Regions from separate parts of the Polaromonas sp. SP1 genome, predicted to be linked through region 2. Evidence: riboswitches for the same ligand, from Rfam matches in the RefSeq annotation. Region 2 holds a riboswitch; the other holds the start of a gene.
What was found. A riboswitch is a leader RNA that binds a small molecule or an ion and turns the genes downstream of it on or off. The one in region 2 is predicted to bind S-adenosylhomocysteine.
Positions count from the first base shown of each region.

Region 1: it holds a riboswitch for S-adenosylhomocysteine, as region 2 does, so the genes downstream of both, metH (methionine synthase) here and ahcY (adenosylhomocysteinase) in region 2, are expected to answer to the same signal.

Region 1 covers NZ_CP031013.1:1,270,849-1,278,037, forward strand. The annotation lists gene metH (methionine synthase) at 161-2,992, opposite strand; S-adenosyl-L-homocysteine riboswitch at 3,000-3,101, opposite strand; gene DT070_RS06120 (hypothetical protein) at 3,474-3,716, opposite strand; gene DT070_RS06125 (homocysteine S-methyltransferase family protein) at 3,713-4,759, opposite strand; gene DT070_RS06130 (rhodanese-like domain-containing protein) at 4,921-5,313, shown strand; gene recQ (DNA helicase RecQ) at 5,436-7,189, shown strand, end outside.
Region 2 covers NZ_CP031013.1:1,991,208-1,998,396, reverse strand. The annotation lists gene DT070_RS09430 (class I SAM-dependent methyltransferase) at 1-879, shown strand, start outside; gene DT070_RS09425 (septal ring lytic transglycosylase RlpA family protein) at 969-1,580, opposite strand; gene metF (methylenetetrahydrofolate reductase [NAD(P)H]) at 1,593-2,423, opposite strand; gene DT070_RS09415 (TlyA family RNA methyltransferase) at 2,443-3,459, opposite strand; gene ahcY (adenosylhomocysteinase) at 3,619-5,049, opposite strand; S-adenosyl-L-homocysteine riboswitch at 5,151-5,223, opposite strand; gene DT070_RS21295 (DUF3592 domain-containing protein) at 5,367-6,005, shown strand; gene DT070_RS09400 (HAD-IIB family hydrolase) at 6,005-6,817, shown strand; gene DT070_RS09395 (MFS transporter) at 6,950-7,189, opposite strand, start outside.

The sequences.
Region 1 (7,189 bases), 720 kb from region 2:
TTGTCAACGTTCCCTGTCAACGTTTCCCAAGCCGAAAAGGTAAACACGCTCTTGAAAACGGTTGTGTATTTATGTGAACGCAGCTTATTTTCCGGCAAAGCCGCCGTAAACGCGAATGACAGCGGTAACCCGGCAACCGCTGTTCTTAAAGCCGCCGCCTTTAAAGATTGGGAGCCAGCAATCGCTGCAACTCTTCCGCCTTCAGCCCGCGCCGCTTCGCCAGGTCCTGCAACTGGTCGTCGCCGATCTTGCCGACGTTGAAGTAAGTGCTCTCGGGGTGGCTCAGGTAAAAGCCGCTGACGCTGGCGGCCGGCGTCATGGCCAGGCTTTCGGTCAGCGCCATGCCGATCTCACCGGCCTTGAGCAATTCGAACATCTCTTTCTTGACGCTGTGGTCGGGGCAGGCCGGGTAGCCGGGCGCCGGGCGTATGCCCTGGTATTTTTCGGCGATCAGGGCCTCGCTGTCCAGGGATTCGGCGGGCGCATAGCCCCACAGGTCCTTGCGCACGCGCTGGTGCAGGCATTCGGCAAAAGCTTCGGCCAGGCGGTCGGCCAGGGCCTTGAGCATGATGGACGAGTAGTCGTCGTGGTCGTCGAGGAAGTACTTTTCTTTCTTCTCGGCGCCGATGCCGGCTGTGACGGCGAACACGCCAATATAGTCCGGAAGCGTTTTCAAGCCTTTTTGGCCTGCAGCCAAGGTGGCGCCTTGGCCTTTTGCTATTAATTCAGTAGCAACGACCTTGGGGGCCACAAAATCGGCCAGGCAGCGGCTGGGGCGCATCACGCCGTCGATGGCGGTTTTTTCGGTCTGCTGGCGCAGGCCGTACCAGGTCATCGCCACTTCGCTGCGCGACTCGTCGGTGTAGATCTCGATGTCGTCGCCCACGCTGTTGGCCGGGTACAGCGCCATCACGCCGTTGGCGGTGAGCCAGCGGCCTTCGATCAGGCGCTTGAGCATGCGCTGCGCGTCGGCATACACACGCACGGCCTCGGTGCCCACGACTTCGTCTTTCAGGATGGCGGGGAAAGGCCCGGCCAGGTCCCAGGTCTGGAAGAAAGGGCCCCAGTCGATGTACTGCGCGAGCTCGGCCAGGTCGAAGTTCTTGAACACGCGGCGGCCGGTGAACTTGGGCACCGGCGGCGTGTAGTTCGCCCAGGCTATGGGCGTGGCGTTGGCGCGCGCCTTGGCCAGCGGCCACATCGGCACCTGTTTTTTGTTGGCGTGCTGGGTGCGCACCTTGTCGTAGTCGGTATAGAGCTCTTCGATGTACTTGGCAGCCTGGTCGGACAGCAGGCTTTGCGCCACGCTGACGCTGCGCGACGCATCGGGCACATAGACCACCGGGCCTTCGTAATGCGGCGAAATCTTGACGGCCGTGTGCACGCGGCTGGTGGTGGCGCCGCCTATGAGCAGCGGGATTTTCCTGATGCGGAAGTGGTCGTCCTTCTGCATCTCGGCCGCCACGTACTGCATTTCTTCCAGGCTGGGGGTGATGAGGCCTGAGAGGCCAACGATGTCGGCGCCCTCAACCTTGGCGCGCGCCAAAATCTCATGGCAGGGCACCATCACGCCCATGTTGACGACTTCAAAGTTGTTGCACTGCAAGACCACGGTGACGATGTTCTTGCCGATGTCGTGCACGTCGCCCTTGACGGTGGCGATGATGATCTTGCCCTTGGTCTTGACGTCGCCGCCGGCCGCTTCGAGCAGCAGCTTTTCGGCTTCGATGTAGGGCAGCAAATGCGCCACGGCCTGCTTCATCACGCGGGCGCTTTTGACGACCTGGGGCAAAAACATCTTGCCCTGGCCGAACAGGTCGCCGACGACGTTCATGCCGTCCATCAACGGGCCTTCGATGACGTGCAGCGGCCGGCCGCCCCCGGCCAGGATCTCCTGGTACATCTCTTCGGTGTCTTCGGTGATGAACTCGTTCATGCCGTGTACCAGCGCATGCGACAGGCGCTGGCGCACCGGCAATGCGCGCCATTCGTTTTTCTTGCTGTCGTCCTTGGCGCCGCTCTTGGCGGTTTCGGCCACTTCGATCAGGCGTTCGCTGGGCGTGAGTTCGGCCTCGCCGGGCTTGTAAACAGGCGTGCGGTTGAGCACGACGTCTTCGACGCGCTCGCGCAGTACCGGGTCCAGGTCGTCGTACACACCGACCATGCCGGCGTTGACGATGCCCATGTCCATGCCGGCCTGGATCGCGTGGTAGAGGAACACGGTGTGGATGGCTTCGCGCACCGGGTCGTTGCCGCGAAAGCTGAAGGACACGTTGGACACGCCGCCCGAGACCTTGGCGCCCGGCAGGTTCTGCTTGATCCAGCGCGTGGCGTTGATAAAGTCGACCGCGTAGTTGTTGTGCTCCTCAATGCCGGTGGCAATGGCAAAAATATTGGGGTCGAAGATGATGTCTTCGGGCGGGAAGTTCAGCTCGTCGACCAGCACGCGGTAGGCGCGCTCGCAGATCTCGACCTTGCGCTCATAGGTGTCGGCCTGGCCTTTTTCGTCGAAGGCCATCACGACTGCCGCCGCGCCGTAACGCTTGAGCAGCTTGGCCTGGTGCTTGAAGGGCTCCAGGCCCTCCTTCATCGAGATCGAGTTGACGATGCCCTTGCCCTGGATGCAGCGCAGGCCGGCTTCGATGACGCTCCACTTGGAGCTGTCGATCATGATGGGCACGCGGGCGATGTCGGGCTCGCTGGCGATCAGGTTCAGGAAGCGCACCATGGCGGCCTGGCTGTCCAGCATGGCCTCGTCCATGTTGATGTCGATGATCTGCGCGCCGTTTTCGACCTGCTGGCGGGCCACGGCCAGCGCCTGTTCGTACTCGCCGTTGAGGATCATGCGGGCGAAGGCCTTGGAGCCGGTAACGTTGGTGCGCTCGCCGATGTTGACGAACAGGCTGCCCTCGCCGACCTGCACGGGCTCAAGGCCGGACAGCTTCATCGGGGGGACAGAGACGGAATTTTCGATTTCGGGCATGCGCTTCACCTTCGGGGCAAGGTGAGCGTCGTTGCAAAAAGTCTGCCGCGGGGGCAGGAATCTTGAAAACCCAAGCCTGACGAAACCGGGCGGCTTCGCTGCAACGCTCCTTGGGGATAGGGCTATTTTAAGCGCTCAGGCTGCCCTGCGCCCGCCCTGCAGCAAATTTCCGGGCATTGCGTGAGGCTCAGGGGTCGCGCAATTCCAGCAGCATTTGCTCGACGGCATAACTGCAGTCTTCAGAACCTGTTCACGGTCTAAACGGGGCCGCGTTGGGGTGCAATCGGGATGAGTGGGCCGACCGGTCACGCCGCATGGGCTAATGCCCTTGCAAGTGACCGGGTGGCTCAATCGCCCGATTTCACCCCAACCCGGAGGGCAAGCGCCTTCTCGGGCGGTCTGCGGCGTTGCGGCGCTAGCTCATAGCTGGGCTATGAGCGTCGCACCGCGCCTTGCATCCCATCCCGAGAAGGTGCTTGCGCGGCCCCGTTTAGATCGTGAACAGGTTCTTAGCGCCGCGCAGGCAGTGCTGGGAAATGGGCGCGACCTCGACGTTTTTGGGCGGCATGCCGGGCCGCTCAACCGTGAGTTGACCAGGCGCGGGCACAGTGACGGTGTAGTTGGGATATTGCCCCGTGATCTTGCCGGACAGCAGGACATCCCAGGAAGGAGGGCTTTGCCCGCAGGCGGCAAGCAGGGCCAGACTGGCGAGCAGAAGCCCGCCGGTCTTCACGCCGCCTCGCGGTAGAAAAATTTGGTAGCAACCGAGCGCGCCGCCGCCGGCGTCACCGCCTGGGCAATCGCCTGGATATGGTCGGGCGTAGTGCCGCAGCAGCCGCCCACGATGTTGACCAGGCCTTCGTCGGCAAACTCGCGCAGCAGGCGCGACGTCACGTCGGGCGTCTCGTCAAAGCCGGTGTCGCTCATGGGGTTGGGCAGGCCGGCGTTGGGGTAGCAGCTGATGAAGGTGTCGCCGGCCACGCGCGCCAGCTCCTGGATATAAGGGCGCATCAGGGTCGCGCCCAGCGCGCAATTGAGGCCGATGGCCAGCGGCGCGGCATGGCGCACGCTGTGCCAGAAGGCGGTGACGGTCTGGCCGCTCAGGATGCGGCCGGAGGCGTCTGTCACGGTGCCGCTGATGATGAGGGGCAGACGCTCGCCCGAGTTGTCGAAGTATTCGTCGATGGCGAAGAGCGCCGCCTTGGCGTTGAGCGTGTCGAAAATCGTTTCGACCAGCAGCACATCGCTGCCGCCCTTGACCAGCGCCTCGGTCTGCTCGTAATAGGCCTTGCGCAATTCTTCGAAACTGGTGTTTCGCGCGCCGGGGTCGTTCACGTCGGGGCTGATGCTGGCCGTCTTGGGCGTGGGGCCGAGGGCGCCGACCACAAAACGCGGTTTGTCGGACGTGGAAAATTTGTCGCAGGCGGCGCGGGCAATGCGGGCCGACTCGTAATTCATCTCGATGGCAAGGTCGGCCATGTCGTAATCGGCCTGGGCCACCGTGGTCGCGCCGAAGGTGTTGGTTTCGATCATGTCGGCGCCGGCCGCCAGGTAGCCTTCATGGATGTCCTGGATCACGTCGGGGCGCGTGAGGCTGAGCAACTCGTTGTTGCCTTTCACGTCCTTGTGGAAGTCCTTGAAGCGCTCGCCGCGGTACTGGGCCTCGTTCAGCTTGAAGCGCTGGATCATCGTGCCCATGGCGCCGTCGAGGATGGCGATGCGCTTTTCGAGGATGGCCGGGAGCTGCTGGCCGCGGGTGTAGGGTGTCTGCTTCATGCCCTGATTTTAAGGCGCGGCGGTTTTTTCCACAGCCGTACAGAGGCACCGCCCGGTTTCCACCGGAGCACCAAGGCAAAAACGCGCGCTTGCAGAGGAGGGGAGAGAGCGGTAGGCCACCGGTAGGCACCATCGGCCACAATAGGGGTATTGCCCCGACTATGAAAAATTTTCAACCCAAAGAAGCCTGGACCTGGCTGCAGGCACACCCCGACGCCCTGTTTGTCGATGTGCGCATGGAGATCGAGTCGCTGTATGTCGGCCGCCCGCCAGGCGTCGTCAACGTGCCGTGGTACGAATACCCCGACCTGCAGCCTGACGCGCAGAAGTTTGCCGACGCCGTCGCGCGTGAGGCAACGGGCAAAACGCAGCCGGTGCTGCTGATCTGCCGCTCGGGCAAGCGCACGCTGGATGCCGGGCAGGCGCTGGAGGCGGCGGGCTTCTCGAACGTGCAGCATGTGGTGCACGGCTTTGAGGGTGAACTGGACGAGCAGTTCCAGCGCTCCACGCTGTCGGGCTGGCGATTTGAAGGACTGCCCTGGGAGCAGATGTAGCCCCTGCCAGGCCTTACAGGTTTTGCATCAAATCAGCCTCTAGCCCATACAGGACATAGGCTTATAGCTATTCATTTGATAGCGCAACAGTAACTTCCCGCCATCCAGACTTTTCGCCCGCCTTGTCCTCCCTACCGATCTCCCCTCTTTCCACGCCCCTGCAGGTGCTCAGCCAGGTTTTTGGCTACGACAGCTTTCGGGGCCCGCAGGAAGCCATCGTGGACCACGTGGTGCGCGGCGGCGACGCGCTGGTGCTGATGCCCACCGGCGGCGGCAAGTCGCTGTGTTACCAGATCCCGGCCATCGTGCGCCAGAACGCCGGCCACGGCGTGACGGTGGTGATCTCGCCGCTGATCGCGCTGATGCACGACCAGGTGGGCGCGCTGCACGAGGCCGGTGTGTCGGCCGCCTTCCTCAACTCCACGCAAAGTTTTGACGAAAGCAGCCAGCTCGAAAAGCAGTTGCTGCGCAACGAACTGACGCTGCTGTACGCCGCGCCCGAGCGCATCAACACGCCGCGCATGAAGGGCCTGCTGGCGTCGCTGCATGAGCGCGGGCTGCTCAGCCTGTTTGCGATCGACGAGGCGCATTGCGTGAGCCAGTGGGGCCACGACTTCCGGCCCGAGTACCGCTCCCTGAGCCTTTTGCACGAGACCTTTCCGGACGTGCCGCGCATGGCGCTGACGGCCACGGCCGATGCGCTGACGCGGCAGGACATGATCGAGCGGCTCCAGCTCGAAGACGCGCGCCAGTTTGTCAGCAGCTTTGACCGGCCCAACATCCGCTACACCATCGTCGAGAAGACCGACCCGACGGCGCAGCTGCTGCGGTTTATCGAAACCGAACACGAAAGCGAAGCGGGCATCGTGTATTGCCAGTCGCGCAAGCGCGTGGAAGAAATCGCCGAGCGGCTGCAGGACGCCGGCCTGAAAGCGCTGGCCTATCACGCGGGGCTTGACTCGGGCCTGCGGCAGCAGCGGCAGGACCGCTTCCTGCGCGAAGACGGCATCGTCATGGTGGCCACGATTGCTTTCGGCATGGGCATCGACAAGCCCGATGTGCGCTTTGTAGCGCACCTGGACATGCCGAAAAACATCGAAGGCTACTACCAGGAGACCGGCCGCGCCGGCCGCGACGGCCAGAGCGCCGACGCCTGGATGGTCTACGGCCTGCAGGACGTGGTGAACCAGCGCCGCATGATCGACACCAGCGAGGCGGCGAGCGAAGAATTCAAGCAGGTGATGCGCGGCAAGCTCGATGCGCTGCTGACACTGGCCGAAGACACGCGCTGCCGCCGCGTCAGCCTGCTGGGCTATTTCGGCGAAGACAGCCAGCCTTGCGGCAACTGCGATAACTGTTTGAACCCGCCGGCGGTGTGGGATGCGACCGAGGCGGCGCGCAAGATGCTCAGCTGCATCTACCGCGTGCAACAGGCCAGCGGCATCAGCTTCGGCGCCGGCCACATCATGGACATCCTGCGCGGCAAGGTGACCGAGAAGATGACGCAGTACGGGCACGACAGGCTCAGCACCTTCGGCATAGGCGCCGACCTGGCCGAAACGCAGTGGCGCGGCGTGCTGCGCCAGCTGATCGCCCGCAACATGGTGCGCGTGGACGCCGAAGCCTTCAGCACGCTGCAGCTGATGCCTGACGCCCGCCAGGTGCTCAAGGGCGAGGTCAGCGTGGTGCTGCGTGAGCAGGCGGCGGGCGCCAAGGCCGGCAGCCGCAGCAAGCGCGTGACCAAAACCTCGGTCAAAGGCCTGGCCGAAGCCGCGCTCAATGCCGGCGCGCTGGAGCGCCTGGCCCGCCTGAAGGCCTGGCGCGCCGAAGTGGCGCGCGAACACAACCTGCCGGCCTTTGTCATCTTTCATGACGC
Region 2 (7,189 bases):
GAAGCGCGCAGCACGCCCGATGAAAAACTCGGGTATGCGCGCGGCATGCTGGAGTTCCTCGTTCAAATGTCGGCCGAGGGCAGCCTGCTGCGCAGGGCGCTCGACGAGGTGATGCCCACCATTGAGGCCGCAGGGCCGGCTTACCTGATGCATGAATTCCTGGAGCACTGCAACCAGCCCATGTATTTCCGCGACTTCGTCGCCTCGGCCCGGGCGCAGGGGCTGGACTACCTGGGCGATGCCGATCCCCAGACCATGTTCGTCAGCAACCACGGCGCACAGGCGGCCGAGCCCCTGATGAAAGAAGCCGGCAACGACCAGGTGTTGATGGAGCAGTACCTCGACTTCCTGACCAACCGCAGCTTTCGCCGCAGCCTGCTGGTGCATGCCGCCCACAAGAAGAACGTGAAGTACCGGCTCGATGTGCAGTGCATGGACAAGCTGCATTACGCCTGGGCCGAAGACCCGCAGACGCAGACGGGTTTGCCGCGCGCGGCGCTGTTCTCCGCCATGGCCGCCGTGCACGCCGCGCTGGATGCCGCGTTTCCGGCGACGCTGTCATTCGCAGAATTGCACACCGTGGCAGACCCCTCCGCGGTGACGGCCTGCGTGGAAGAGCTGATCATCACCGGCCGTGTGCGCTACGTGCGCAGGCCGCTCGCATGTGCGTCGGCGGCGCAGGTGGCGGCCGGCCAGGCGGTGGTGCATCCCGCGGCGGCGCTGCAGCCCGGCGCGGCCTGCAACATCTGGCACCAGCTGGTCAACCTGAGTGCGGCGGAGTACGACCTGCTGATGCAGCTGCAGCAAGGCAAGCCGCCGCCGGCGCAGGACAGCGCAGCATTGCTGGAACGCCTGCGCCGCTTCGGGCTGCTGGTCTAAACCCGCCGCTTGCTATCAATTCAGGAGCTACCTGCCAAGGCGGCGATTGGGCTGCAGGCTGATTTGGCCTTGATTCTGTTGCCGCTGCACTAGTTCCTGGCGGCAGGCGCAGGCCGGCGCGGTTTGCGCATTGGCTTGCGGGCCGGCGGCGGCGTCACGGCCACATCGGGTGTGGACTCGGGCACCATCAGCACGACCTCTTTGAAGCCCAGGCCCAGCATGCCCAGCTCTTCGGCGGCGGCGCGGCTCAGGTCGATGATGCGGTTGCCGGCGTAGGGGCCGCGGTCGGTGATGCGCACGTCCACGTCGCGGCCATTGACCAGGCTGTGCACACGTACCAGGGTGCCGAAGGGCAAGGTGCGGTGGGCGGCGGTGAATTCGGTCATGTCAAAACGCTCGCCGCTGGCAGTGCGCCTGCCGTTAAAGCGCGGGCCGTACCACGACGCGGTGCCGCGCTGGAACTCGCGCGGGACTTCACCGGCGAGTAACTCGGGCCTGGGGAAGACGGAAGGGATAGTCGCCACTTCGTCGGTGGGCAATTCGGGAGCGGCCGGCGACGGCGCCACAGCCGGCCGGGGTTTTGCCGCTTCGGTGCGAACACCTTGCGGTGTGGTGGGCGCTGTTGTCGTGCAGGCCGACAGAAGGGCCAGCCCCGCCATGGCAGCGGCAATAAAAGCAAACCGGACCACACCCTGCCGCATGGGTGCCAGGGCTCAGGCCCGGTTCAAGCGCCGGATGATTTCGGTCGTCGCCGCGGCCTGGTTCATCGTGTAGAAGTGGATGCCGGGCACGCCGGCGGCATAAAGCTGCTCGCACAGGCCGGTGATCACATCCAGGCCGAAGCTCTTGATGGAGGCGGTGTCGTCGCCAAAGCCCTGCAGGCGCAGGCGTATCCAGCGCGGGATCTCGGCGCCGCAGGCATCCGAAAAACGCATGAGCTGCGTGGAGCTGGTGATCGGCATGATGCCGGGCACCACCGGCACGTCGACACCGAGCGCCTGCGCGTCGTCGACAAAACGAAAGTAGGCGTCGGGGTTGAAGAAGTATTGCGTGATGGCCGAGTTGGCGCCGGCGTTCACTTTTTTGACAAAGGCCTGCAGGTCGGCATCGGCCGATTTGGCTTGCGGATGGATTTCGGGGTAAGCCGCCACTTCGATGTGAAAGGCGTCGCCGGTTTCTTCGCGGATAAAGGCCACCAGGTCGCTGGCGTAATGAAACTCGCCGCCGGCGCCGTAGCCGCTGGGCAAGTCGCCGCGCAGCGCGACAAGGCGCTTGACGCCCATGGCGCGCAAGGTGGCGAGTTGTTCGCGTACCGTGGCTTTGGTCGCGCCCACGCAGGAGAAATGGCAGGCCGCGGCCACGCCTTCGTCCAGGATTTCTTTCACCGTGCCGAAGGTGCCGTCTTGCGTGGAGCCGCCGGCGCCAAAGGTGACCGAGCAGAACTCGGGCTTGTGCGCATACAGCGCCTGGCGCGTGACGCGAAGTTTTTCAGCGCCTTCAGGCGTCTTGGGCGGAAAGAATTCAAAGCTGAGGGGCAGGTTCATCTCGGATCTCACTCGTCGTTTATTCGTCGTTGTCGTTTTTCTTCTCGCGCCGCTTGCCACGTGCAGGGCCAGGCTGGCCGGCATGCGCGAGTTCAGAGTCTTCGTGCGGCGCACGGGCGGCACGCAGCTCGCTGCGGGGCACGCGCTTGGCAACCTTGCGCTGCGGCGCGGCCGGCAGCGGCTGGTCTTCGCCCGCCACATCAGCACCCTTGACGGCCTGGATAAAAAATTCGCGGTTGCCGTCGCCGCCTTCAATCGGCGACGCCAGCCAGGCCTTCACGTCCAGGCCCAAGGCCGCGCAGGCATCACGCAAACGCTTTTCCACAAACTCAAAATGTGCCGCGTCACGCACAATGCCGCCCTTGCCGATCTGGCCGGGCTGCAACTCGAACTGCGGCTTGATCAGCATCAGCAAATCGCCGCCGGGCTTGAGGAGGCGAACGACCGCCGGCAGCACCAGGGTGAGCGAGATGAAGGACAAATCGCCGGTCAGGAAGTCAAAGCCGGCTTCGACGGCGGGTTCTTCCTGCACGTCCTCATCGTCTTCGAATTCGTCATCAAAATAGCCTGTAGCCCCCGTATCGCCTGCATGTCCCGCTATCAAATCTGCAGCAGTCATGGACCGGGCGTTCACGCCTTCAATGCAAATGACGCGCGGATCCTCACGCAGGCTGGCATGCAGCTGGCCGTGGCCCACGTCCACGCCCACCACCTGCGCGGCGCCGTGCTGCAGCAGGCAGTCGGTAAAACCGCCGGTGGACTGGCCGATATCCAGGCAGCGCAGGCCGGCGACCTTCAGGCCGGTGGCCTTGAGCGCGCCTTCCAGCTTGAGCCCGCCGCGCGAGATGTATTTGGCTTCGGTGGTGTCCAGCAATTGCAGCTGGGCGCCCGGCGGAATCTCGTCACCGTTCTTGGCGACCTTCTTCCAGGGCGCGTCGGTTTCCGCGCGCCACTGCACACCCGACGCAATCAGGCGCTGGGCCTGGGAGCGGGTGGCGGCATGGCCGTGGTCGACGAGGAATAGGTCAGCGCGCATGGTGTGTGTTCCGGTATTCCAACAACAGCCTCAAGGGCGTAGCGAGCGGCCCGAGAGCAAGGCGCGGGCGTCAGGCAACCGGAATGCACTTGAGGTGCATGAGGATTACCTGATCGGGATCCGCAACGCCGCTACCGGGTCGCGCAGTAGCCAGGAAAATTAATAGCGGTAGGTGTTGGCTTTGTACGGGCCGGCCTTCGACACGCCGATGTACGCAGCCTGCTCATCGCTCAATTCAGTCAGCATGGCACCGACCTTCTTCAGGTGCAAACGCGCCACCTTCTCGTCGAGGTGCTTGGGCAGCACATAGACCTTGCCCACTTCGTAAGCGTCTTTCTTGGTGAACAGCTCGATCTGTGCAATCGTCTGGTTGGCGAAGCTGGACGACATCACGAAGCTGGGGTGGCCGGTGCCGCAACCCAGGTTGACGAGGCGGCCCTTGGCCAGCAGGATGATGCGCTTGCCATCCGGAAAGATCACGTGGTCGACTTGCGGCTTGATCTCTTCCCACTTGCATTTTTCGAGCGCGGCAACGTCGATTTCGTTGTCGAAGTGGCCGATGTTGCAGACGATGGCCTGGTCTTTCATCGCGGCCATGTGTTCATAGGTGATGACGTTCTTGTTGCCGGTGGCGGACACAAAAATGTCGGCCTTGTCCGCAGCGTATTCCATGGTCACGACCTTGTAGCCTTCCATCGCGGCCTGCAGGGCGTTGATCGGGTCGATCTCGGTCACCCAGACCTGGGCGCTCAGGGCGCGCAGGGCTTGGGCCGAGCCCTTGCCCACGTCGCCGTAACCGGCCACGAGGGCAACCTTGCCGGCAACCATCACGTCGGTGGCGCGCTTGATGGCGTCGACCAGCGATTCGCGGCAGCCATACAGGTTGTCGAACTTGCTCTTGGTGACGGAGTCGTTCACGTTGATGGCGCGCAGGGCCAGCGTACCCTTGGCCGACATTTCATTCAAACGCAGCACGCCGGTGGTGGTTTCTTCGGTCACGCCGATGATGTTTTTCAGGCGGCGGCTGTACCAGGTCGGGTCTTGCGCGAGCTTGGCCTTGATCGAGTTGAAGAGGCAGACTTCTTCTTCACTGCCGGGCTTGGAGATCAGGCTGGCGTCTTTTTCGGCCTTGGTGCCCAGGTGCATCAGCAGCGTCGCGTCGCCGCCGTCGTCCAGGATCATGTTGGGGCCTTCTTCAGGCGTGCCCTTGGCGCCGTTGAATTCAAAAATGCGGTGGGTGTAGTCCCAGTAGTCGGCCAGGGTTTCGCCCTTGATGGCGAAGACAGGCGTGCCGGCGGCGGCGATCGCAGCGGCGGCGTGGTCTTGCGTCGAGAAGATGTTGCACGAAGCCCAGCGCACGTCGGCGCCCAGGGCTTGCAGGGTTTCGATCAGCACGCCGGTCTGGATCGTCATGTGCAGCGAGCCGGTGATGCGCGCGCCCTTGAGCGGCTGCGCTTTCGCGAACTCTTCGCGGATGGCCATCAGGCCGGGCATTTCGGTTTGCGCGATGTTCAGTTCCTTGCGGCCCCAGGCGGCAAGCGAAATGTCGGCAATGATGTGGTCGGTGGAAGGTTTCAGGACGGCGCTCATACGGTTCTCCAAATATCAAACGTCAACTGGGCAAAATCGCCACGGGCATGCGGCAGTCAAGGGAAGGGAGAATTCAGTCATTCACCCGGCTTGAGAGCACATGCGGGTGAGCGTGGTTGCAATGAAGTCCTGAGCCTGGTCCACATGACGTGGCTTGCAACGCTCCTCAGGAGGGCTGATTATACCCCCCCGTTCAGGCTCACTTCGTGTAGCCTGCTCCCCCCTCAGGGGGCGGCGCCTGGGGCCGGCGAAGCCGGACCCTCGGCCCCCACTGGTGAAGACCTCCCCTCGTTACGCCCCTGACTCTTCACGCCAGCATGAGCCGTGGAACCGGCTTTGCCGGGCCACAGGCGGGCGGCCCCCTCGGGGGGCAGGGAGTGACACGAAGTGCACGACCGTGGGGGCCATACATGCGAGAATTTCACCATGCAAGACTTCGACGCGCGCCACTTTCCCCTTGCCGTCAGGCATTGCGGCTACGAGGCGGCCTGATGAGGTATCCCCCTCTGACGCCCGTCTACTGTGCCCTGTTCCTGCTCATGGGCGCGGGCATGAGCGCCAACTTTGCCTCCAAGGCCTACCGGGCCTCAGAAACCCTCGATTGGGAAACCGGCAGCGCGCAAATACTTTCTTCCGGCGTGAAGCCCGCTTCGGACAGGCAAGACGATTGTTATGAGCCGATTGCCACCTACAGCTACAAGGTGCAAGGCCGGCACTTCACCGGCCAGAATGTGCGCGCATCGGACAGCTGCCTTTCCAGGAGTGAGTCCGAGCAATTCCAGGCTGCGTTCAAAAAAGGCGACACGGTGGCCGTTTACTACGATCCCGGCTATCCATCCGAAGCGGTGCTTGAGCCCGGGAAACTGTCGTTCAACGATTGGATCCAGGGGATCGCGGGTTTGGTGATCACAGTCAGCGCCCTGTTGATGGGCATTGAGGTATTGAGAAAGCGATGATGAAAGACCTCAACGCCTGGCCGCCCGCCGAGCGCGCGCAGATTACCGGCGTCTTCACCGACATCGACGACACACTCACCACGGAAGGCGAAATCACCCCGGATGCGCTGCAGGCATTGGGTGAACTGAAAGCGGCCGGGCTCAAAGTGGTGGCCATCACCGGCCGGCCGGTCGGCTGGAGTGAGCCTTTTGCGGCAAGCTGGCCGGTGGATGCCATCGTGGCGGAGAACGGCGCCGTCGCCCTGCGCCCTGAGCATAAAAAAGGCCTGCAGCCCATACAGGACGTGGGCAGGCCGCTATCAAAACTATATCAACAGGACGCCGCCACACGCAGCGCCAACTTCGCCCGCATGCAGGCCGTGCTGGCGCGCATTGAGCGCGAGATGCCAGGCGTGGCCCGCGCCACCGACTCGCCGGGCCGCGCAACCGACATCGCCATCGACCACAGCGAATTTGTGCACTTGAGCGAGGCGCAGATCGCTGCCGTAGTGGCGCTGATGAAAAGCGAAGGCATGCACGCCACCGTCAGCAGCATCCACATCAACGGCTGGTACGGCGGGCACAACAAGCTGGAAGGCGCGCGCTGGATTGTCCGGCAGCTCTGGCAGCGCGATCTGGACACCGAGATGGATCGCTGGGTGTATGTGGGCGATTCGACCAACGACCAGCTGATGTTCAAGACCTTTGCGAACAGCGTGGGCGTGGCCAATATCGCGCGCTTTGTGCCGCAGCTGGCGCATTTGCCAACCTACGTGACACGCGGTGAGCGCGGCGCAGGGTTCACCGAGGTAGTCCGCGCGCTGCTGGATTAAGCCAACCCATCCGCGCGGCTGCCCTCCATTGATTCAGCGGGTGCCGCGGATCGGGCTCTGCCCGGCCGCAGGCGCCGTCCCCTGCAAGGGGAGGGGACGCTACACGAAGTGAGCGTCAGCAGGGGTGAGCACCTATCCGCGGCGGACCGAGCCCCAGCGTAGCCAGGCGCCCAGGGCGGCCACAGCCAGCACCAACCCCGCATAGCCCTCTACCGTGGCAGGCAAACCCAGCGGCGCGATCAAGCGGCCAGCCAGCATGGCGGGCACGCTGAAAGCCAGGTAGCTGGTGGCATACAGCGCGGCAAACAGCTCCGCCCGTTGATGCGGCTGCGCGAGCGGCGCCAGCGTCTGCACCTGGGCAGAGAAAGCCGA